DNA from 3 places in the Egibacter rhizosphaerae genome. Region 2 is predicted to be linked to each of the others. Evidence: riboswitches for the same ligand, from Rfam matches in the RefSeq annotation. Region 2 holds a riboswitch; each other region holds the start of a gene.

Region 1 (7,301 bases), 2.0 Mb from region 2:
GGCGTAGCCGACCGCGAGACCGTGGGCCTCCAGCGCGGGCACCGCCGTCCCGACCCCGCCGCCGGCCCCGGGGTCCACGTCGTCGGTCGTGCGGCCGGCGGGGACCGGCACTCGCGCCCCCATCACGCCGCCACCGCCCGGCTCGAGCGCCGCAGCCGCAGCAGCACCGCCACCACGACCGGGGCCCCGACGAGGCTCGTGACCGCGTTCAGCGGCAGCGTGGCCTCACGGCCCGGCAGCTGCGCGACCAGTCCGGCCGCGAGCGCGATCGCCGCTCCCACCAGCACGGTCGCGGGCGCGAGCACGCGGTGATCGCTGGTGCGCAGGAGCCCGCGCGCGAGATGCGGGGCGGCGATGCCGATGAAGGCGATCGGGCCGCAGTACGCCGTGACCGCGCCCGCCAGGACGCTCGCGGCGATCACGAGCTGGCGTCGTGCGCGGACCACGCGCACGCCCATGGTCGCGGCGTACGCGTCGCCGAGGAGCAGCGCGTTGAGCGGCTTCACCGCGAACGCCGCCAGACCCAGACCGACCACGACCGCCGGGGCGAGGACCGCGAGCTCGCTCCACGTGGTCCCGGCGAACGAGCCGAAGCCCCACGCGATGTAGGCCTGGACGCGCTCGAACCGGCCGAACCCCCCGTGGACGAGCACGCTCACGATCGCGGTGGTCGCGTACCCGACCATGAGGCCGATGATCAGCACGGTCGCCGGGCTCGCGACCCGCCGGGATGCGGCCAGCACGAGCAGGGTGACCGCCGCGGCGCCGACGGCCGCCGCCCCGACCACGCCCAGGTTCGCGGAGACCGACAGGCCGGCGACGAGCGCCGTGCCGCTCGTGCCGACCAGCAGGACGACGAGCGCGACCCCGAGGCTCGCTCCCGCGCTGATGCCGAGGATGAACGGGTCGGCGAGCGGATTGCGGAACAGGGTCTGCATGATGAGCCCACCGACCCCCAGCGCGGCACCCGCCAGGAGGGCCGTGAGCAGTCGCGGGCCGCGGACCTGCTCGACGATCGTGGTCGCCGAGCCGAGGTCGGCGCCGCCCAGGATGGCCACTACGTCGGGCAGCGGGATCGCGACCGAGCCGAGGGCCAGGGTGGCGGCCGCCAGCCCGACGACGATGCCCACCAGCGTGACGAGGCCGAGGGTGACGCGGGGCCGGCCCGGCGGTCCCGCGGCCTCGGGCACCGGCCCGGTTCGACGTTCCCCGGGGGCCGGCGCGTCCACGGGGCCGCTCGCGGGCGGGTTCGCGCTCGCGGGTGGGTTCGCGCTCGCGGGTGGCTTCTCCGGGGCGGTCGGAGTCCCGTCGCGCCCTCCGGTCCGGGGAGCCACGACTACTCCTCGACCCGCCCGAAGAAGACCGGCTCGTGGTCGAACTCGTCGGGGTGGAAGATCGCCGCGAGGTCGGCGAGGAACTCGTCGGCGTAGAGGTAGGCGCCCTCGAAGCGGGCGTTGCCGCCGGTGGGGGTCGCCTGGGCGTCGGCGGCCCAGACCTCTCCCTCCTGGAAGGCGCGGATCTCCGCGAAGCGCTCGTCCACCGCGAGGAGGTCGTCGAGGGTGCCGTCGACCGATCCGGCCTGGATCCACACGTGGGCGTCTCCGCCCTCGTCGAGCACGGTCTCGATGTCGAACTCGAGGGAGCCGGTGGAGTCGTCGTCGGCGAAGGCGTACTCACCCCCGGCATCGCTGATGCCGTTCGCGAGGAACGATTCGCCGCCGGCCGCGAACCACGTCCCCTCGAAGGGCTCGTCGGCGAGCACGAGGGGCCGATCGTCGAGGTCCGCCGCGTGGTCGCGCACCTCCTCGTAGCCGGCCGCCACCTCGTCGAACACGGCTTCCGCCTCGGCCTCCCGATTGAGCAGCATCCCGGTGACCTTCACCCACTCGGCGCGCCCGAGCAGGGTCGTCTCGTCGAAGTCGCCGTTCAGCAGCGCGGGCACGCCGGCCTCGGTCAGGCGCTGGACCTGTTCGAGTGCGTCCTCGCCGAAGGCGTCGAGGATCAGCAGGTCGGGACCCAGGTCAATGACGCGCTCCAGGTCGGGGCCGCCCTCCGCGGTGCCGTAACCTTCCAGCTCGCCGTCCTCGATCCGGTCGCGCACGCTCGGCGTGGCCACGAAGTCGGGCTCGCCGACCCCGGCGAGCCGGTCGACGGCGTCGAGCGCGTCGAAGTGCGGGAGGTTCGTCGTGGTGAGGGTGACGGCGGACTCGACCGGGACCTCGATCACGTGCACGTCGTCGTCGAGCTCGGGGGTCTCGAGGCCGCACTGCACGAGCGCGAACCGTTCCGGCTGGTCCGCCAGCGGGGTGGCGATCTCGAGCAGCTTGTGGGTGTCCTCGTAGGTCGCCTCGACGTGGTCCGCGTGCCGGAAGTCCGCCTCGTCGACGAAGACCCCACCGTCGGGCGCCTCGTCGACGCACTCGGCCGGATTGCCGGCAGCCGCGTCGTCCTCGGCCTCGTCAGCCCCCTCGCCGGCCTCACCCGGCTCCTCGGCCTCACCCGCGTCGTCCGGCTCGTCCGGCTCGTCCGGCTCGTCCGCGTCGTCCGACTCGTCCGGGTCGTCGGGCGCCTGCTCGGCTGTCGACTCGTCGTCAGCTTCGGTGGCGGTGTCGTCGTCACCCGCCTCGCAGGCCGCGAGGGCGAGCAGCAGCGCAGACAGCAGGAACAGGGGCGGGCGAGCGGAGGGAACCATCTGGATCGTGCCTTCCTTGCCTCGAGGAATCCGGATCGGCGCCGCAGCCGGTCTCCTGGCTCGCGGGTCATCGCTCGCGGACGCCGCCTTCCCAGACCGAAGGGTCCAGTGGCGCGCTGGCGTCGCGCTGCCCGCTCACAGTGGCGAGGACCGCGCCGGTTTCTCACCGGACTTCCCGTGCACTGCGGCAGCCACCGACCCTACTGGGCCCACCGGATCTCGACAAGCGAGGCCGCGTAGCATGCTGCGCGCCGCGGTCGGCTCGCGACCCCGGTGGTCGAAGGAGGTGCGATGCACGAGACCGTCCGCCTGACCGCGGTCGCGTTCCAGTTCCTGACACGGTTGCCGGTGCCGGCGGTGCCCGTCGGGCCGGGGGACCTGCGTCGGGCGATGGGAGCGTTCCCGCTCGTCGGCGTCGCGGTCGCCGCGATCGGGGTGGCGGTGCGCATGGGTGGCGAGACCGTGTGGGGACCGTTCGTCGGCACCGTGCTCGGGATGCTGGCGATGGTCCTTGCCACCGGTGCCTTCCACGAGGACGGTCTGGCCGACACCGCCGACGGGCTGTGGGGCGGATGGACGCCGGAGCAGCGTCTCGAGATCATGCGCGACAGCCGTCTGGGCACCTACGGCACGGTCGCCCTGGTCGGGGTCCTGCTCGTGAAGATCGCCCTGCTCGCCGGTCTGGACTGGATGGGTTTCGCGCGAGCGGTGCTCGCCGGTGCGGTGCTCGGGCGGGCGTCGACCCTGGTGGCGGCCGCGTGGCTGCCCGCGGCCGGAGCGAGCAGCGCGGGCGACGTCGCCGGCCGGGCGACGGGTCGGGGGGCGCTGGCGGCCGCGGTGCTCGCGCTGCTCGCCGCGTTCGCCGGCGGTGGTCGGTGGGCACCGGCGCTGCTCGCGGTCGGCGTCGCGGTGACGTGGCTCGGTGGCCGCCTGCTGCGGGCGCGACTCGGGGGGATCACCGGTGACGGCCTCGGGGCGATCAACCTGCTCGTGGATGTCGCGGTGATCGCGGCCGTGGCGGGGCTCGTCGGGGCAGGGCTCGCGTGAGTTCGCGCCTGGTGCTGCTGCGCCACGGGGAGACCGTGGCAACCGCCGCCGACCAACCCTGGTGTGCGGGACGCCGGGCGGATCCACCGCTCAGTGCGCGGGGCCGCCAGCAGGCCGAGGCCGCCCGGCAGCGCCTGCCCGAGCCCGACGTCGTCGCCCGCTCGCCCGCCCGCCGTGCCGCGGAGACCGCCGAGCCGTGGGCGGCCGATGCCCGCGTGCTCGACGGGCTCGCCGAACGGGACTTCGGGATGTGGGAGGGGCGACCGTGGAGCGCGCTGTGGGCGGAGGCTCCCGCGGACGCGACGGCCGACCCGGTCGCCTATGCTGCGTTCGATCCACCCGCCGCGGAGCCCCTCCCGGTGGTCGCCGACCGCGCCTGGGCGGCCGCTCGCCACTTGCGCGATCTCGCCGTGCGCGTGGCGAACGAGCCCGGTGACGCGGGGGCCGGGGGTACCGTGCTGGCCGTCACCCATGCGGGGCCCATCCGGTGCGTCCTCGCGTGTGCGCTCGGGCTCCCGCTGCACCGTGCCTTCGCGTTCGCGCTGCCGCACGGGACCGCTGCCGTGCTGACGTGTCACGCGTCGGCGTGGAACCTGCACGCCCTCGGGGCATGACCCCGACTCCCGGACCGAAGAAGGACCGTTGGTGACCGACCCCCATGCCGCAAGCCCCGTGCCCGATCGTGTCGTCGCGGTCGACGCCGGCCCGCTGGACGGGTCCGATCTGCGCCGCCTCGCGGCCGGACCGATCGTGCTCGGCACCCCGGGGACCCTCGGACTCGTGCGTCACCTCCTCCCGCCCACGGTGCGCACCCGCTCGGTCGACACACCGGAGCAGTTGGCACCGGCACTGTCCGACGAGCCCGACGTGGTCGCGGTCGTGGCGGGGGAGGCGGAGCGCCGCGCGATCGGCCTCACCGACTCCGGCGACCCCATCGACGCGGTGGATCGGGTCGATCCGGCCGATGGCGTCCTGGCGCTGGCCGCGGAGGTCCCACGGGGGGATCCGGCGGCGGGGCGGGCCGCGCACGACCGACACGCGCAGCTGCGCAAGCCGCCGAACAGCCTGGGTGACCTGGAATCGCTCGGGGTCGCGCTCGCCGCGAGCGCCGGGCACAGTCCCCCGCCGATCCCGCTCAGCCCCGTCGTGCTCGTCGCCGCCGCCGATCACGGTGTCCATGCTCGCGGGGTGACGCCGTGGCCCCAGACCATCACCGCGCGCATGCTCGAGACGATCTGCGCCGGGGGCGCCACGGTCAACGCGCTCGCCCGAGGCGTCGGCGCACGGGTCCGGGTGCTGGACGTGGGGGTCGCGACGCCGTACACGGTGCCCGATCGTGCGCCCGTTGCCGTGCGGCGAGCACCGGTGCGGGCGGGGACGCGGGACCTGTCCACCGGTCCGGCCCTGACCGTCGGCGAGGCGGCCTCCGCCATGCGGGCCGGGGCGGCGGAGACACGCGCCGCCCTCGACGCCGGCGCCGATCTCGTGGTCCCGGGGGAGATGGGGATCGCGAACACCACCGCGGCGGCGGCGTTGATCGTGGCCCGGACCGGTGTCCCCGCCGTGGAGGCGACCGGTCACGGTACCGGCATCGACGAGGCGACGTGGCGGGCGAAGGTCGCGCTGGTCGAGACGGCCGCGGCGCGTGCCCCCGCAGAGCCGCTCGCGGCGCTCGCAGAGGTCGGCGGGCTCGAGCACGCCGCGATGGCCGGCGCCGTCCTGGCCGCGGCCGCCCGTCGGGTCCCCGTCGTATTGGACGGGGTCAGCTCGTTGGCCGCCGCGCTGGTGGCCGTCGACCTCGCCCCCGCCTCGCGGGACCATCTCTTCGCCGGCCACCGCCCGCACGAGCCGGGGGCCCGCATCGTGCTCGAGCGTCTCGGCCTCCCCTCCCTCCTCGACCTCGAGCTGCGCCTGGGGGAGGGCACCGGAGGCGTGCTCGCCGTGCCGCTCGTGCAGGCGGCTGCCCGGGTACTCCACGAGGTCGACGAGCTCGGCGAACTCGCCCCCTCGTCCGAGCCGTGACCGGAAGCCGTCGGATCCGTCCTCCATGAAGCGGGCGCGACTGGGTACGATGGCGGTCGAGCGGGCGCACTGCGCCTGCTGTTCGCGTGCCCGCACCGACGCAGGATCGGCGGCGCGTGCGCGTGAAACGGACGCATCAAGCGTCTCCCAGGACACACCGCAACCGAGGACCGAGAGGGGTTGCCACCCACCATGGCGAAGCGACGCAGCGGACGTGCACCGTCGCGCAGGTCGGCCGATCCGGAGACCCGCGCCAAGCGCGAGGCCCGTGTCGGCTCGACGAAGGAGGCCGCGCTCGAGCTCGAGGGCGAGGTCGTCGAGGCGCTGCCCAACACGATGTTCAAGATCGAGCTGGACAACGGCCACGAGGTGCTCGGGCACATCTCGGGCAAGATGCGCAAGCACTACATCAGGATCCTGCCCGGCGACCGGGTCACCGTGGAGCTGTCGCCCTACGACCTCACCCGCGGGCGCATCACCTACCGCTACAAGTAGCCGACGGCGCTTCGGCGCGGCCGTGACCAGCGATAGCGCGCATCAGCCGTGCTCCTTGGCCACGCTCGGGCCATATGAGAACGCCGCATCGACCGCCTGCCGAGCCCGGTCCTCGCTCGCGGGCATCAAGTGGGTGTACACCCGCAGGGTGAACCGCGGTCGGTGTGGCCGAGGTAGTCGGCGAGTGCGCGGATGCTCACCCCTGCGTCGAGTAGGACGCTGGCGTAGTGGTATCGGAGCTGGTGCATTCCGGTCTCGCGTGACGGGGTGATCCCGGCACTGCGCCGCCGGCCGCCATGCCCGGTCATTGAACGCGTCCCTGTTGATCGGGCTGCCGGCCTCGTTACGAAGGATGAGCTGGTCACGGTCAGCGGGGTGGACGCATAGGTGCTCGGCGACGCTCTTCGCCACCGATTCCGCTAGCGGCACCGTGCGTGTCCGCCCGCGCTTGGGGAGCGCGATCCCACCCCTTGGGCGCTGTCGGCCGTCAGCGGCCGCCGAGCTGGACGCCCTTCGCGACCAGGCCGACGAGCAACACCGCTCCGGCCGGTACCGCGACGAGCAGCCCCCACGAGAAGCCGGCGCCGACCAGCATCACCCCGATGACCGTGAACCCTGCGCCCCAGTAGATCAGTTCGGCGGGCTTGCTCCATCGCTTCCTCTTGCGCCCCTGGTCGCTCACCGTGGCCTCATTCGAAACACCTTCCGGAGCCTCCCGGCCCGGTGGCCTTGCCGGCCGCCCAGCGGTCTGCTCGTCGGCCGAGCCGTCGCCCCTCCTTCACTGGCGGATCGCTTCTACTCGACCCATTCGGGTACGCGGCCATCGTGCTCCCATATGCCAGCGCTCAAGTCTCGCTCGCCTTCCGCGGTCGCGTCGGCCTCGCGCATCTCAAAACAGACGTGCCCCTGCTGAGAACCGCCGGTCGAGATCGACGAGACGTCGGCGAGATCCGGCCCCGGAGTCACTCCGCAGCCGCCCTCGTTGTATACGACCGCTTCCGGGCCCTCGATCTCGAAGATGAGATCCCACGCGTCGAGAGGTTCG
Region 2 (7,301 bases):
GCCGAGCACCGCCCCGGCGACGCAGCCCTCGACCTCCCCGTCGTCGCTCACGAGCCACGGGTCGCCGTCCGAGGAGACGCGGCCGTGGCGGATCTCGTAACCCCCCGCGGGGACGCCGCCGAACAGCGGGCTCGTGCCCACTCGCCACGTCGTGTGCTTCTCGGCCCAGAAGCGCGTGTCGATCGGGAGGAGGCCGAGCCCCTCCACGCGACCGGCCGCCGACTCGACGTCGTCGATGATGGCGCGCCCGAGCATCTGGTAGCCGCCGCAGAGGCCGAGCACGGGGGCGCCCCGCCGGGCGCGCTCGACCACCGCCCGGGCGAGGCCGCGCTCCCGACAGAACGCGAGGTCGTCCACGGTCGCCTTCGAACCGGGGATGACCGCCAGGTCGGCGTTCGCGAGCTCGTCGGCCCGGGTGGTGAAGCGCACGTCGACGCCGGGCTCGCACGCGAGCGGATCGAGGTCGGTGAAGTTGCTCATCCGTGGCAGCCGCGCGACCGCCACGTCGAGGCCCTCGTCGCCGACCGGTGGCTGCGCGAGGACCTCGCGCGCCTCGAGGGTGAGGGAGTCCTCGACGTCGAGCCAGGCGCCCTCGAGCCACGGCAGGGTGCCCAGCACGCGGCGCCCGGTGAGCGCCGCGAGCTGCTCGAGGCCGGGGGCGAGCACCTCCGGGTCCCCGCGGAACTTGTTCAGCAGGAACCCGGCGACCAGCCGCTGGTCGGCGGGCTCCAGCAGCGCGAGCGTGCCGTAGAGCGAGGCGAACGCGCCGCCGCGGTCGATGTCGCCGACGAGCACGACCGGCAGGTCCGCGGCGCGGGCGAGGCCGAGGTTCGCGAGGTCCGCGTGGCGGAGGTTGATCTCGGCGGGGCTGCCCGCGCCCTCGCACACGACGACGTCGTAGCGTGCGCGCAGGTCCGCGAGTGACTCGGCCACCACCCCGGCCAGGCGCGTCTTTCGTTGCTGGTAGTCCTGCGCGCCGGCGATCCCGTCGGGGCGTCCCAGGACGACGACCTGGCTCGTGCGCTCCCCGGTGGGCTTCAGCAGGACCGGGTTCATCGCCGCCTCGGTGGGCGCGCCGGCGGCGGCGGCCTGCAGCGCCTGGGCGCGACCGATCTCTGCACCATCGGCGGCGACGGCGGAGTTCAGGGCCATGTTCTGCGCCTTGAACGGCGCCACACGGAGCCCGCAGCGTGCCAGCCAGCGGCAGATTCCCGCGGTGACGAGGGACTTGCCCGCGTCCGAGGAGGTGCCGGTGACCAGGAGCCCCCCGCTCACGGGCCACCTCCGTGCCGGGCACGGTCACGAGCCGCGAGCACGACCCCGGTCAGCACCGCGATCACCAGGCCCGCCGCCCGCGAGAGCGCCACGGCCCGGCGCACGTCCTCCGCGCCCGGGGCGCGGCCGTCGCCGAGCGGTCCTCGTTGCTGGACCCGGGCCACTCCGGGGTAGCGCACCTCGCCGCCCAGCCGGACGTCGAGCGCACCGGCCATCGCGGCTTCGCAGGGGCCCGCGTTGGGACTGGGGTGGCGCGCCGCGTCGCGCCGCACGACGCGAGCGGCGACCGCCGGCGAGCCCCCGAAGAGCGGGGCGATCGCGATGAACGCGCTCGTCGTCATCCGGGCGGGCAGCCACCCCAGCGCGTCGTCCAGCCGAGCGGCGGGCTGCCCGAACCGCTGGTAGCGGGCCGAGCGGTGCCCGACCATCGCGTCGAGCGTGTTCGCCGCCCGGTGCGCCACCACGCCGGCGGGCCCGCCGATCGCAGCCCACACGAGCGGTCCGGCGACCGCGTCCGCCGTGTTCTCCGCGACCGACTCCGCGGCGGCGGCGGCGAGGCCTGCCGCGTCGAGCGGTGCCGGGTCGCGCCCGCAGAGGGCGGGCAGGCGCGCACGCGCGGAGGCGAGGTCCCCGGCGGCCAGCGCGTCACCGACCGCGCGCCCCTCCTCCTCGAGCGACCGGGCCCCGAGCGCGATCGCGAGCGCCGCGGCGAGCCACGTCAGCGACGCGGCTGCCGCCCGGCGCTCCAGCCAGCGTCCGACCAGATGACTCGCCGCGGCCGGGGCCCCGACGAGCAACACGACGTGGAGCGCACCCGCCGAACGCGCATCGCGCCACAGGCGGTGCTCCACCGCCGTCGCGACGGCACCGAACGCCGCGACGGGGTGTGCCCGCCGGGGATCGCCCACGACGCGATCGGCGAGGAGGCCGACCGCGAGCCCCAGCACCGGGCCCGCGCCGGACGTGGGTCCGAGCGGGGACGCCCCGAGGGCGCGCGACGGGGCGTCGGGACAGCCGCGACGGCTCGCGCCGTCCCCGAGCCCGCGCGCGAGCTGCGCGCGCGACATGACCGCCCTCAGCGGCGGAACACGTCGCGCACGTGCCACCCCTGGTGAACCCAGCCGGGCGGGAACCCCGACGTCGATGGGTGCGGGGTGGGAGACGCCGTGACCGTCTGCATGGAGACCTCCGTGGGGATGTCCTCGTCCCCGGTCGGGATCGGGGCGGCAGGTCAGTCTCCTGGCTTCCGAATCGTTGCTCCCCCGGCCTTCCCACGGCGGCGGCCGCAGTGGCGTGTCGGGTTCGCTCCTCGGTCACAGTGGCGGGACCGCGCCGGACTCGCACCGGCTTCCTGGTACCTGTCGCCCGCCCGGCCTCCGTCGAAGGCCGGGACCGAGCCGCCGCGCGCCGCGGCGGCTCGACAGTGCACGCGAAGCTAACGCACGTGCGAGGATCCGCAAGTCCGCGCCGCCCCGCGGGGCCGGCGCGGTCCTCTGACCGGCCCTGTTCGGCGACGAGCCCCGCACCGGAGCGCTGCTCGATGCCGTGAGCGGCTGGGTGCGCACCCACATCGCCTACGACCGCGAGGACTCGTCCCCCGAGGCGGCGGCCGACACGGTGCTGCTGCGGCGTACCGGGGTGTGCCGCGACCACGCGCACCTGGCCACGAGCCTGCTCCGCGGACTCGGCGTGCCCGCCCGCGTGGTGGGGGTCTACGCGCCCCGCCTCGACCCCCCGGACTTCCACGCGGTCGTGGAGGCCCACGACGGGCTCGGGTGGCGGCAGCTCGACCCGACCGGCCTCGCTCCGGTGGACACGGTCGTGCGCGTCGCCACGGGGCGCGACGGCGGGGACATCGCCTGGGCGACCGCGGCCGGCGACCTCACCCTCGACCGCCTGCGCGTGGCCGTCGACCTCCTGCCATGAGACGCTGGCAGCGATCGGACCACGATCGTCGCCGACCGTCGAGGGGGCGGGATGCGCACCGAGCCGTACGGGGCCTGGGAGTCACCGATCTCGCCCGAACTCGTGGTGCAGGGAGCGCGCCGCCTCGGTGAGCTGCGTGTCGACGGGGCCGGCCTCTGGTGGCTCGAGCAGCGGCCCGACGAAGGCGGCCGCACCGCGATCGTGCGCCGCGACCCGGACGGCACGGTGGCCGATGTCACTCCTGAGGAGGCGAACGTTCGCACCCGGGTGCACGAGTACGGCGGCGGCGCCTACGCGGTCGACGACGGCACGTGCTGGTACACCGAGTTCGAGGATCAGCGCATCCACCGCCTCGACCCGGGAGGGGCGCCGCGACCGATCACCCCCGAGCCGAGCGAGCCCGCCGCGCTGCGCTACGCCGACCTCACCCCGACCGCGGACCGTCGACACCTGCTGTGCGTGCGCGAACGCCACCACGGCCCGGCCGCGACCGACGTCGTCAACGAGCTCGTCGCGGTCCCCGCCGACGGGCAGGGCGCGCCGACGCGCCTGGCCGGCGGGCACGACTTCGTCGCCGCCCCGCGGCCCAGCCCCGACGGGCGGCATCTGGCCTGGGTGGGATGGGACCACCCCAGCATGCCCTGGGACGAGACGACGCTGTGGGTCGCACGGCTCGAGGGGACCGCCGTGTCCCGGCCCGCGGCCGTCGCCGGCGGCCACGGCAGTGGTGAGAGCGTGATCCTGCCCACGTGGGCGCCCGACGGCGCGCTGCACTTCATGAGCGATCGGTCCGGCTGGTGGAACCTCCACCGGGTCGAGGATCCGGACGCCGCCGCGGACCGGCAGCCGCAGAACCTCGCGCCGGTCGCCGACGACCTCGCCCTGCCGCCGTGGCAGTTCGGCCAGACCCCGGCGGCCTTCCTCGACGACGGCCGGATCGCCGTGGTGCGGATCGAGGACGCCGTGGAGCGGCCGGCCCTCCTCGATCCCGCCGCGGGGACCGTCACGCCGCTGCCGGTCGCACACACCGTCTGCCGCAGCCTTGCCACCGACGGGCGGCGGCTCTGGTACGTGGGCGCGTCCCCCCGGCTCTTCGAGGAGATCGTGGAGGTGGACGTCGCCGCCTCGACGTGTGAGCCACGCAGCGTCCATCGCTCCCGCGACCTGCCGGTCGATCCGGACTGGCTGCCCGAGCCCGAATCGGTGTGGCTGCCGACCGGGGACGGAGAGCGGACCCAGGCCTTCGTCTACCCACCGACGAGCCCGACGCACCGGGGCCCGGAGGGAGAACGGCCCCCGGCGATCGTCACGAGCCACGGCGGCCCGACCGGCCACAGCCCGCCGTCGCTGTCGTTGTCGACGGCGTTCTGGACCAGCCGCGGCTTCGCCGTCGCGGACGTGAACTATCGCGGCAGCACGGGTTTCGGACGGGCCTACCGTGACGCGCTCAAGGGACGATGGGGCCTCGCCGACGTCGACGACTGCGCTTCCTCCGCACGGTTCCTCGCCGAACGCGGGGACGCCGACCCGACACGTCTGGCCATCCGCGGCGGCAGCGCGAGCGGCTACACGACGCTCTGCGCGCTGACGTTCACCGACACCTTCGCGGCCGGCGCGAGCCACTTCGGCGTCGCCGATCCCGCCCTGCTCGCCGAGGAGACCCACAAGTTCGAGTCCCGCTACCTCGACGGCCTGATCGCACCGTTCCCCGAGCGGCGCGACGTCTACGACGCGCGCTCACCGTTGCAGCACGCCGGGCAGGCGAGCTGTCCGATCATCCTGCTGCAGGGCCTCGAGGACCTCGTGGTGCCCCCGTCGCAGGCGGAGGCGATGGTCGCCGCCCTCGCCGAGCGCGGAATCCCGCACGCGTACGTCGCCTTCCCGGACGAGCAGCACGGCTTCCGCAAGGCCGAGAACCAGATCGCCGCGCTCGAGGCCGAGCTGTCGTTCTACCTACAGGTGTTCGGCCTCGAGCACCCGCCCGACCTTCCGCGCGTATCGTTGCGCGGGGCGTGAGCCTCGCCGTGGGTGGAGGGCTCTGGGCCGCCGGCGACGACACCTTCCACCAGTGGCTGTGGGGACGCGTCCACGCGTGAACTTCCGCGGGGGCGTGCGGTGAGCGCGCACACCCTCGAGGGCGGGACCGAGAAACCCGCCGGTGGCGCGGAAGCGAGCGAAATCTGCGGCCATTCAGCGCCGAAACCACGTTTGCGCACCACCTACGCTGGCGTAGGCTACGGACCCGTAAGCTACGCTTGCGTAGGTGCTCCAGAGCCCGGCGCCTACCCCACCCCGGAGCCGCTTCCGAGGAGGCACCGTGCGCACGACCATCCACCCTGCCCGCACACCCGTCGCCGAACGCGGCCCGCTGCCCGAGATCATCCAGGGCGGCATGGGCGTCGCGGTCAGCCACTGGCCGCTCGCCCAGGAGGTGGCCCGATCAGGGGGCGTGGGCGTCGTCTCGGGCACCGCGATCGGCGTCGTCGTCGCCCGCCGACTGCAGGACGGCGATCCGGGCGGACACATGCGCCGCGCCCTCGAGGCGTTCCCGATCCCCGGGGTCGGCGAGCGCATCATCGACCGCTACTTCGTCGAGGGCGGCCGCCCCGCCGGCAAGCCCTACAAGGCGGTGCCCGCCTGGAACCTCACGCCGAAGCGGCCGCTGGTCGAGTTGACCGTCGCCGCGAGCTTCGCGGAGGTCTTCCTCGCCGCCGAGGGGCACGACGGGCCCGTCGGGGTGAACCTGCTGCACAAGGTGAAGCTCCCGAATCCGGCCACGCTGTACGGGGCGGTGCTGGCCGGCGTCGACGTGGCCGTGATGGGTGCGGGTATCCCCCGCGACATCCCCGCGATGCTCGACCGGCTGGCGACCCACGACGTGGTCGAGATGGCGGTCGAGGTCGCGGGCGAGAAGAACCCCGAGGACGGCTACCTGCGCTTCGACCCGCGGGAGCTGTGGACCGACCCCAAGAGCGGGGAGGCCCACGAGCCGATCGAGGTCGGACGCCCCAACTTCCTGGCGATCGTCAGTTCCGCGACGCTCGCGGCGGCGCTCGCCCGCGATCCGGTCACCTGCCCGGACGGGTTCGTCGTCGAGGCCCACGTGGCCGGCGGCCACAACGCCCCGCCGCGAGGACGCCTGCAGCTCGACGACGAGGGACAGCCCGTCTACGGCGCCAAGGACGAGGTCGACTTCGACAAGGTGGCCGATCTGGGTCTGCCGTTCTGGCTCGCGGGCGGGCAGGGTCATCCCGGCGCGATCGCGGACGCCCGGTCGGTGGGCGCACGCGGCATCCAGGTCGGCACCGCCTTCGCCATGTGCCAGGAGTCGGGCATCAGCGAGCCGCTGCGCCAGAGCCTGTTGCAGCAGGCCCTTGCGGGTGAGGCGAAGGTCCGCACGGACGCCCACGCGTCCCCCACCGGCTTCCCGTTCAAGGTCGCCGAGATGGAGGGGACCATGGACGATGCGGAGGTCTACGCGCAGCGCGAGCGCATCTGCGACCTCGGCTTCCTCACCCACACCTACCGACGCGAGGACGGCAAACTCGGTCAACGCTGCCCGTCCGAGCCGGTCGAGGACTACGAGAAGAAGGGCGGCGACGTCGCCGAGACCGAGGGCCGCAAGTGCCTGTGCAACGGGCTGCTCGCCACCGCAGGGTTCGCCCAGATCCACAAGGGCGTCACCGAGGCGCCGATCGTGACCTCCGGGGACGACCTCGTGCACGTCGCTCGGTTCGTGCCCGACGGTGCGCAGGACTACTCGGCGCGGGACGTCCTGCACCGTCTCGGCGTGGAGGTCACGCAGCCGGCCTGATCGTCGCGGGTCGGCAGGCGTGGTCAGTCGAGCTCGCGCAGGCGGCCGCCCTCGAGCCTGACGACCCGGTCGGCGTGCCGCCGGGCGACGGCACGGTGGCTGACCGCGAGCACGGTGCTCGACCCGTCCTCGCGGAGGGCCTTCCACAGCGCCTGCTCGGTCTCGACGTCCACCGCGCTCGACAGGTCGTCGACGACCAGTAACCGGGGGCGATGCGCCAACGCCCGCGCCGTCGCGGCCCGCTGCACCTGTCCCCCCGACAGCCGAACACCGCGCGAACCGACCA
Region 3 (7,301 bases), 140 kb from region 2:
TCACGCGCATCCTGCGCTATCCGGACGGGACCGTGGAGCGCGAGCCGCGGCACACGCGCTACGAGCCCACCGACCAGTAGCGCGCCCTCGACCGCGGGCGGCTGTGGGTTCGCTGGGCGGTGGGCTCTCCGTCGCTCCGGCCCCACGGGCAGGGCTCGTCGGCCGTGGTGGTCAGTGCGACACGACCGGTGGGGGGAACGTGATCGCGGGACGTCCCGTCGCGGGGTGGTGGTCGATCACCGCCTCGACGCCGTACACCCCGGCCAGCCGCTGCGGCGTGAGCACCTCCTCGGGCGGCCCGGCCGCCACGACCTCACCCTGGTCGAGCAGCACGAGCGCGTCGCAGAACGTCGCGGCGAGGTTGAGGTCGTGCAGGGCGGCCAGGGTCGTCACCCCGGCGTGCTGGGCGAGGGCGAGCAGCTGCAGGGCATGGGCGATGTCGAGGTGGTTGGTGGGTTCGTCGAGGACGAGCACGGTGGGCTCCTGGGCCAGCGCACGGGCCAGCTGCAGGCGCTGGCGCTCCCCGCCCGACAGGGTGTGCCACGAGCGGTCGGCGAAGCCGGTGAGCCCGACGCGCTCGAGGCAGTGCTCGGCGATCTCGTGGTCGGTGCCACGGGCCTCCTTCCAGGCACGCCGGTGCGGGGTGCGCCCGAGCAGGACGACCTCCCGCGCAGTGACCTCGACGTCGGTGTGGGCATGCTGCTCGACCACCGCCAGTCGCTGCGCCAGCTCGCGTCGGGAGAGTCGCTCGGCGACGTCGTCGCCGATCCACACCGCCCCGGCGTCGGGCGCGAGCAGCCGCGCGGTGGTGCGCAGCAGGGTGGTCTTGCCCGAGCCGTTCGGGCCGATCAGCCCGGTGAAGCTGCCCTCGGGCACGAAGAGCCCGGCCTCGGCGACCACACGTGCCGTTCCGAAGGAGACCGAGACGTCCTGAACGGTGATCGGCTCACCGCGGGCGAGGTGGGTCATACGCGGGCTCGCTGACGACGAAGGATCCACACGAACACCGGCACGCCGACCAGCGCGGTGATGATGCCCACCGGCAGCTCCCGTGGCGCGAACGCGGTGCGGGCGAGGACGTCGACCCACAGCAGCAGCAGACCGCCGGCGAGCAGGCTGGCCGGCAGCAAGCGCCGGTGGTCCGAGCCGACCAGGAACCGCATCGCGTGGGGGACCAAGAGCCCCACGAAGCCGATGGTGCCGCTGACCGCGACGAGCACGCCGGTCAGCAGCGCGCACGCCACGAGCAGCAGCCAGCGCACGCGCTCGACCTGGATGCCCAGCGTCGCGGCCGCGTCCGGGCCGAACGCGAACGCGTTGAGCGCCCGCGAGGAGGCCAGGAACAGCACCAGCACCGGCACCAGGACCGCGGACGCGGTGGCCACCGACGGCCCACGCGCGGCGGCGAGCGAGCCCGACTGCCAGAACTGCACCTCCTGGGTGGCCTGTGGGTCGGCGACCCAGATGATCAGGAACGAGGTCACCGCCGCGAAGAACGCCCCGACCGCGACGCCGGCGAGGATCACCCGGCCGGGTTGCAACGTTCCGGCGTGCTGCCCGATGGCCAGCACCAGCACGAAGCTGCCGATCGCCCCGACGAACGCGCCGCTCGACACCGCGATCAGACCGCCGCCCAACCCGACGACGATGACCGAGACCGCCCCCAGCGACGCGCCGGAGGAGATCCCCAGCAGGTAGGGGTCGGCCACGGGGTTGCGCATCAGCGTCTGCATGACCGCGCCGACGCAGGCCAGCCCTCCGCCGACCAGCACCGCGGTCAGCACTCTGGGCAGGCGCAAGTCCCAGACCAGGCTCGCGCGGATCGGCTCGACCTCCACCCCGTGCAGGCCCAGCGCGGGCCGTTGCACCCACGCGAGGCCGAGCCGCTCGCTGGCGACCGTCCACACCTCGCGTACGGACAGGTCCGCCTGCCCCAGCGCGATCGCGACGAGCACCGACACGACCACGAGGATCGCCCCGAGCGGGAGGATCAGCCGCCCCAGCAGCCGGCGCGCCGCCGACGGGCCTCCCGGCGGTGCGCTCGGGGCCGGGCTGGAGGCTGCTCGGCCGGGGACGGCTCGTCGGAGGGCCCGCCCGCGCGGCGCCTCCGTCGAGCTCGCGCCGCTCACTCCTGGTCCTCGGCCAGCTCCGCGCTGAGGGTGCGCAGGGCCTCGACGTTGTGCAGCCCCGGGGTGGTGTGCGGAAAGGGCAGGACCACGACGCGGTCCTCCTCGAACGCCCGCAGCTGCGACAGGGTCGCGTCCTCGGCGATGAACTCGCGCTTGCGCTCGATGTCGTCGTCACCGAAGTCGACCATGACGATCACGTCGGGGTCCTCCTCGACGACGTGCTCCCAGCTGGCGTCCGACCAGTGCCCGTCGAGGTCGCCGAAGATGTTGATGAGCCCGAGCTCGTCCATGATCATCGCCGGAGCGCCGCAGCAGGCACCGGTCAGCGGGTCGGCGGTGCCCACGTCCCACCAGAACGCGGACATGCCGAGGTTGCCGTCGACCTCGTCGCGCGCCTGCTCGACCTCGTCGCGCGCCTGCTCGACCTCGTCGCGCTGCTCGGCGACCAGCTGCTCGGCGGCCTCCTCCGCGTCGAGCAGCTCCCCGAGGTCGGTGTACTCGCCCCAGATCTCCTCGAACGAGAGCGGCTCGTCCTCGTCGCGGTCGGGGCAGCGGCTCGGGGCGAGGTAGGTGGCCACGCCCAGGTCGTCGAGCTCGTCGCGCGAGGCCAGGCCGTCGTCGCGGAACGTGCTGGGATAGACCGAGTAGAGGAAGTCGGGCTCGAGCTCGATGATCCGCTCGAGGCTGGGATAGTCGTCGCCGCCGGTGTCGAGGGTGTCGACGCCGTCGAGCTCGGGTTGCAGCTCCTCGCTGACGTCGTCGATCGAGCCGGAGGCAGCGACCATCCGATCGCCGAGGCCGAGCGCGAGCAGGTTCTCGATCGATGCGGTGTTGACCGCGACCAAGCGTTCGGGCGGCTGATCGACGGTGACCTCGCGATCGCAGTTGGCCACCGTCGTCTCGGGAACGTCACCCGTCTTCGACGGGTCCGCATCGTCGGCGCCGGTCTCGGCGTCGGGTTCGTCGGTGGTGTCCTCGTCGGGGGAGGAGGGGACCTCATCGGCGGAGGCGTCGCATCCGGCGAGCAAGAGGGCGGACAACCCGATGGCCACAAGCGCGTGCGGGCAGGATCGGACAGGATGCACAGGGGCGAACAGACCCATGAGAGGGACCGCCTTTCCATCACCTTGTGGACGGCTGTGTCGTGCCGTGGCCGGTCTCCTGGCTCCCGGGTCCAACGCGCGATCCGCTACCTTCCCGGACGCTCGTGCGTCCAGTGGCGCCCTGGGCGAGGCCAGAGCACGCGGAGTCCGCTTCCCGGTACACAGTGGCAAGGGCCGCGCCGGGCTTTCACCGGCTTCCCGTGCACCACGACGCGAGGGACGCTAGGGGCCCGCACCCGGCCGGCGCAAGCACGGGCCTGAGCCCCTGGGCGTCGGACGACCGCGAAGGCGGAACACCGGTCCGTTTCGAACGACGATGCAGGGGTAGGGCCTCGCCCGACTGGCGACGTGCCGTGTCGAAGGGCCACCGTGACCGGAGCCGCGGGTGTCGAGAACGAGTTCCTGCTGTGGTGTGTGCGGACCTCGCACCAGTGGGACCCGCTCGGGTTGGCGGTCGCGGGAGCGATGGCCACGATCTTCGGTGTCGCGCTGTGGCGGGGGCGCGGAGCCAAGCGTGTCGCGCGCGCCACGTCGTTCGGCGCGGGTCTCGGGGTGCTGGTCCTCGCGTTGTGGTCGCCGCTGCACGACCACGGGCACTGGTCGTTCGCGGCACACATGGCGCAGCACGTGATCCTCATCGCGATCGTGCCTCCGCTCATCCTCCTCGCACGTCCGGGCCTCGCGGTGCGCGAGGCACTGCCGCGGTCCTGGGTGCGTGGGGTCGCGCCGGTGTTCGCCGCCGGCGCGTCGGCACGTCGGCGGGCACTGAGCGGTCCCGGCCGTGTCTGTATCGCGCTGGCGCACGTGGCCGTCCTCTGGATCGTGCACGCGCCGGTGGTGTACGAGGCAGCCCTGTTCGATCCGACGTTGCACTTCATCGAGCATCTGGCGCTGATCGGCTCCGCCTATGCTGTCTGGTGGGCCGCGATGACCGCCCCGGCGGTTCGTGCCGGCGGAAGCGTGCTGGGACTCGCGCTCAGCGGTGCCGCCGGCGCGGTGCTCGCGACGCTGATCATCGTCTCGCCCACCGAATGGGCCGCCGCCCACAATCCTGCCGCCGTCGGACTTCCGCTCACCCCCGCCGAGGACCAGCAGCTCGGGGGAGGAATCATGGTGCTGGTCGGCAGCGTGGTCTGGACGCTGGCAGCCGCGACCTGTTTCGTCCGCTGGCTGCGCGCGGTCGAACAGCGACAGGCCGTCCGGGAACAGCGCGTACGCGCCGGCACCGGCGCTGGCGCGTCGGCCGACCCGGCTGTTGGGCTGGCCCACCGCGACGTGACGTGACGGCGGTCAGTGGTCGTCGTGATGGTCGGGCATGTCGGCAGTGGCGACGACCGGTACCTCGACCTCCATCGCATCGGCCTCGGCGAATTCGAGGGTGATGGCGAGGCGGTCCCCTTGTTGGAGCGGCTCCGGTTCGAGCAGCATGAGATGGAGGCCGCCCGGCTGCAGGATGACCGATTCGCCTTCGGGGAGCGGGATCTCGTCGAGCTCGGCCATCGAAGCGACCCCGTTCTCCACGGTGGTCTCGTGCAACTCGACGCTATCGGCGACTGGGCTCGAGGCACCGATGAGAGCGTCGTTCTGATCGGCGGTCAGGGTGGCGTAGACCGCAGCGTGCGGGCCAGTCGGTTCGGGCGTGGTGGGCTCGTCGACGGTCACGGTGGGCTGGTCGGCGCAACCAAGGAGCAGGGCGGTCAGGACCGCGAGGGCAGATCGCGGAACGGTGATCGTGCGCATGGGTGCTCCCGACTTCGACTGAACGGTCGACGGCGAGGGGCCGACCCTTATTGCGATTGAATTGCAATAAGTAGTAGTTTGCAGCTCCGTGACCGTGATGTCCATCCGGACGGAGTTGGCGATGCGACGTGAGCTGGTGGTGATCGTGCTGATGGGCGCGACCGTGGGTGTGCTGACCGCCTGTGGCGACCAGGGCGATCCTGGTGGATCGGGCCCGGACCGCACCGGGGCCGACGATCAGACGGAGCAGCACGACGAGGGCGGGGAAGTCCCTGACGACGAGACGCTCGTGATCGCGGTCGGTGGTGAGCCGGACAATCTCAACCCGATCTTCGGCGACATCTTCGGGTCGATCTACGGCGACCACTGGCCGATGTTCTCCAGCCTCCTGTCCTACGACGGCGACCTCGAGCTCCAGCCCGACCTCGCGGCCCGGATGCCCGAGGTCAGCGCCGACGGCACCGAAGTGACGGTCACACTGCGCGACGACGTCGCGTTCCACGACGGCGAGCCGTTCGACGCCGACGACGTGGTCTTCACGTATGAGTCGATCCTCGACGAGGAGGTCGCCACGGGGCTGCGTGAGCAGCTCTATGACTCGCTCGAGGCCGTCGAGGCGACCGGCGACCACGAGGTCTCCTTCTCGCTGTCGCGGCGTGATCCCGCCTTCCTCGACAAGCTCACGCTCGGGATCGTGCCCGAGCATCTGCTAGCCGACGAGGATCTCAACACCGCCGAGTTCAACCTCGACCCGGTCGGGACTGGACCGTTCGAGATGGAGACGTTCGACGGGGGCGAGCGGATGGTGTGGACCGGCTACGACGACTTCCACGGTGGGGAGGTCGCCTTGGAGCGGGTCGTGGTCAGCTTTCTGGGCGACGCCAACGCGCGGGTCAGCCAACTCGAGGCCGGCGCGGTCGACGTGGACGCGGCCGGTCAGCCTCCGCGGGTCGCGGAGCGCTTCGACGGCGACAGCGAGCACGAGGTCGTCACCATCCCGGGAGATCAACTCGCGCTCACCATCCCGACCACGAACGAGCAGATTGACGATCCCGAGGTGCGGCGAGCGATCGGCATGGCCATCGACCGCGACGCGCTCATCGACGGCGTTTACGCGGGCGCTGCCCGGGAGGCGGAAGGGCCCTTCGCGCCCGACCACTGGGCCCACCACCCCGTCGACGCGGGGCACGACCCCGAGGAGGCCGAGGCGGTTCTCGAGGCGGCCGGGTGGACCCGGGACAACGAGGGCGCGCGCACTCGCGACGGTGATCAGCTGTCGTTCCCGATCGTCCACGGCCACGGCGACGAGCAGACCCTCGACGCGATCCTGTCCATTCGTGACGACCTCGCCGATGTCGGCGTCGAGGTCGAGCCCGAGGAGCAGCCGGGTCGCCAGGAACTCGTCGAGCGGGTGGCCGATGGCGCGGCGTCCTTGCAGACACTGGGCAACGCCTACGATCCCGAGTTGGCGATCTACCGCGAGTTCCACTCGGAGCACGCTGACGACGATCCGGGGACGAACCCCGGGCACGTCGAGGACCCTCACGTTGACGCCGCGCTCGAGGCTGGCCGGGAGACCGGCGACCGCGCCCAACGCGCCGAGGCCTATGCCGACCTCGCCGAGGCACTCGCCGAACAGGGCAGCTGGCACTTCCTCGCCCAGCTCGACAACCAGCTGGTCGTCAGCGACCGGGTGGAGGGCGTGGACCCCGCCCGCATGGAGGGGCACATCCACGGGTGGTCGCGCGGGCTCCTGTGGAACCTCCACGAGTGGCGCCTCGAGGAATGACCGCGTGGCTACGGTCCGGCGGCGCTGCGCCCCTCGTCGTTCGGCGCTTGCTCGTCCTGCCCCTCGTGCTGGTTGCCGTGGCGGCGATGACGTTCGGGCTCGTCGCGGTCTCCCCCTACGACCCGATGGATGCCTACATGGCCGCGGCGGGCTCGGTCAGCCCGGAGACCGCGGAACGGATTGCGCGCGTGTGGGGCTTCGACGTGCCGACCCACGAGCAGTTCGGTCGGTGGCTCGCGAACGTGCTGCGCGGCGACCTCGGGCACTCCCGCCTGCTCGGCGGCCAGCCGGTCGGCGAGCAGCTGCTGGCGCGCCTGGGGCCGTCGGCGCTGCTCGTGTCGACCGCGCTCGCGCTCGTCCTCGTCGGGGGCCTCGCCGCCGGGACCCTGGCCGCGGCGTTTCACGGCAGCTGGTTCGACTGGCTCGTGCGGATGGCCTCGTACGTGTCGGTGGCTGCGCCGTCGTTCTGGATCGGTCTGCTGCTGCTATGGGTGTTCGCGGTCTGGCTGGGATGGCTCCCCGCCGGCGGGGCGGCCGACC

Evidence for each region. A riboswitch is a leader RNA that binds a small molecule or an ion and turns the genes downstream of it on or off. The one in region 2 is predicted to bind cobalamin.
Region 1: another riboswitch for cobalamin. It lies ahead of ER308_RS18685 (ABC transporter substrate-binding protein); the one in region 2 lies ahead of cbiB (adenosylcobinamide-phosphate synthase CbiB).
Region 3: another riboswitch for cobalamin. It lies ahead of ER308_RS10475 (ABC transporter substrate-binding protein); the one in region 2 lies ahead of cbiB (adenosylcobinamide-phosphate synthase CbiB).

Annotation. Positions count from the first base shown of each region.
Region 1 is NZ_CP036402.1:4,075,984-4,083,284, forward strand. It holds gene ER308_RS18675 (ABC transporter ATP-binding protein) at 1-123, opposite strand, end outside; gene ER308_RS18680 (FecCD family ABC transporter permease) at 123-1,334, opposite strand; gene ER308_RS18685 (ABC transporter substrate-binding protein) at 1,337-2,692, opposite strand; cobalamin riboswitch at 2,721-2,894, opposite strand; gene ER308_RS18690 (adenosylcobinamide-GDP ribazoletransferase) at 2,984-3,739, shown strand; gene ER308_RS18695 (histidine phosphatase family protein) at 3,736-4,353, shown strand; gene cobT (nicotinate-nucleotide--dimethylbenzimidazole phosphoribosyltransferase) at 4,385-5,761, shown strand; partial or broken gene infA (translation initiation factor IF-1) at 6,044-6,256, shown strand; gene ER308_RS18715 (hypothetical protein) at 6,744-6,938, opposite strand; gene ER308_RS18720 (hypothetical protein) at 7,052-7,301, opposite strand, start outside.
Region 2 is NZ_CP036402.1:2,119,433-2,126,733, forward strand. It holds gene ER308_RS09820 (cobyric acid synthase) at 1-1,275, opposite strand, end outside; gene cbiB (adenosylcobinamide-phosphate synthase CbiB) at 1,272-2,342, opposite strand; cobalamin riboswitch at 2,508-2,629, opposite strand; gene ER308_RS09830 (transglutaminase-like domain-containing protein) at 2,821-3,201, shown strand; gene ER308_RS09835 (alpha/beta hydrolase family protein) at 3,253-5,217, shown strand; gene ER308_RS09840 (nitronate monooxygenase) at 5,519-7,015, shown strand; gene ER308_RS09845 (ATP-binding cassette domain-containing protein) at 7,039-7,301, opposite strand, start outside.
Region 3 is NZ_CP036402.1:2,258,514-2,265,814, reverse strand. It holds gene ER308_RS10490 (VanW family protein) at 1-80, shown strand, start outside; gene ER308_RS10485 (ABC transporter ATP-binding protein) at 172-969, opposite strand; gene ER308_RS10480 (FecCD family ABC transporter permease) at 966-2,129, opposite strand; gene ER308_RS10475 (ABC transporter substrate-binding protein) at 2,126-3,169, opposite strand; cobalamin riboswitch at 3,264-3,457, opposite strand; gene ER308_RS10470 (cytochrome c oxidase assembly protein) at 3,602-4,516, shown strand; gene ER308_RS10465 (copper chaperone PCu(A)C) at 4,523-5,077, opposite strand; gene ER308_RS10460 (ABC transporter substrate-binding protein) at 5,094-6,761, shown strand; gene ER308_RS10455 (ABC transporter permease) at 6,758-7,301, shown strand, end outside.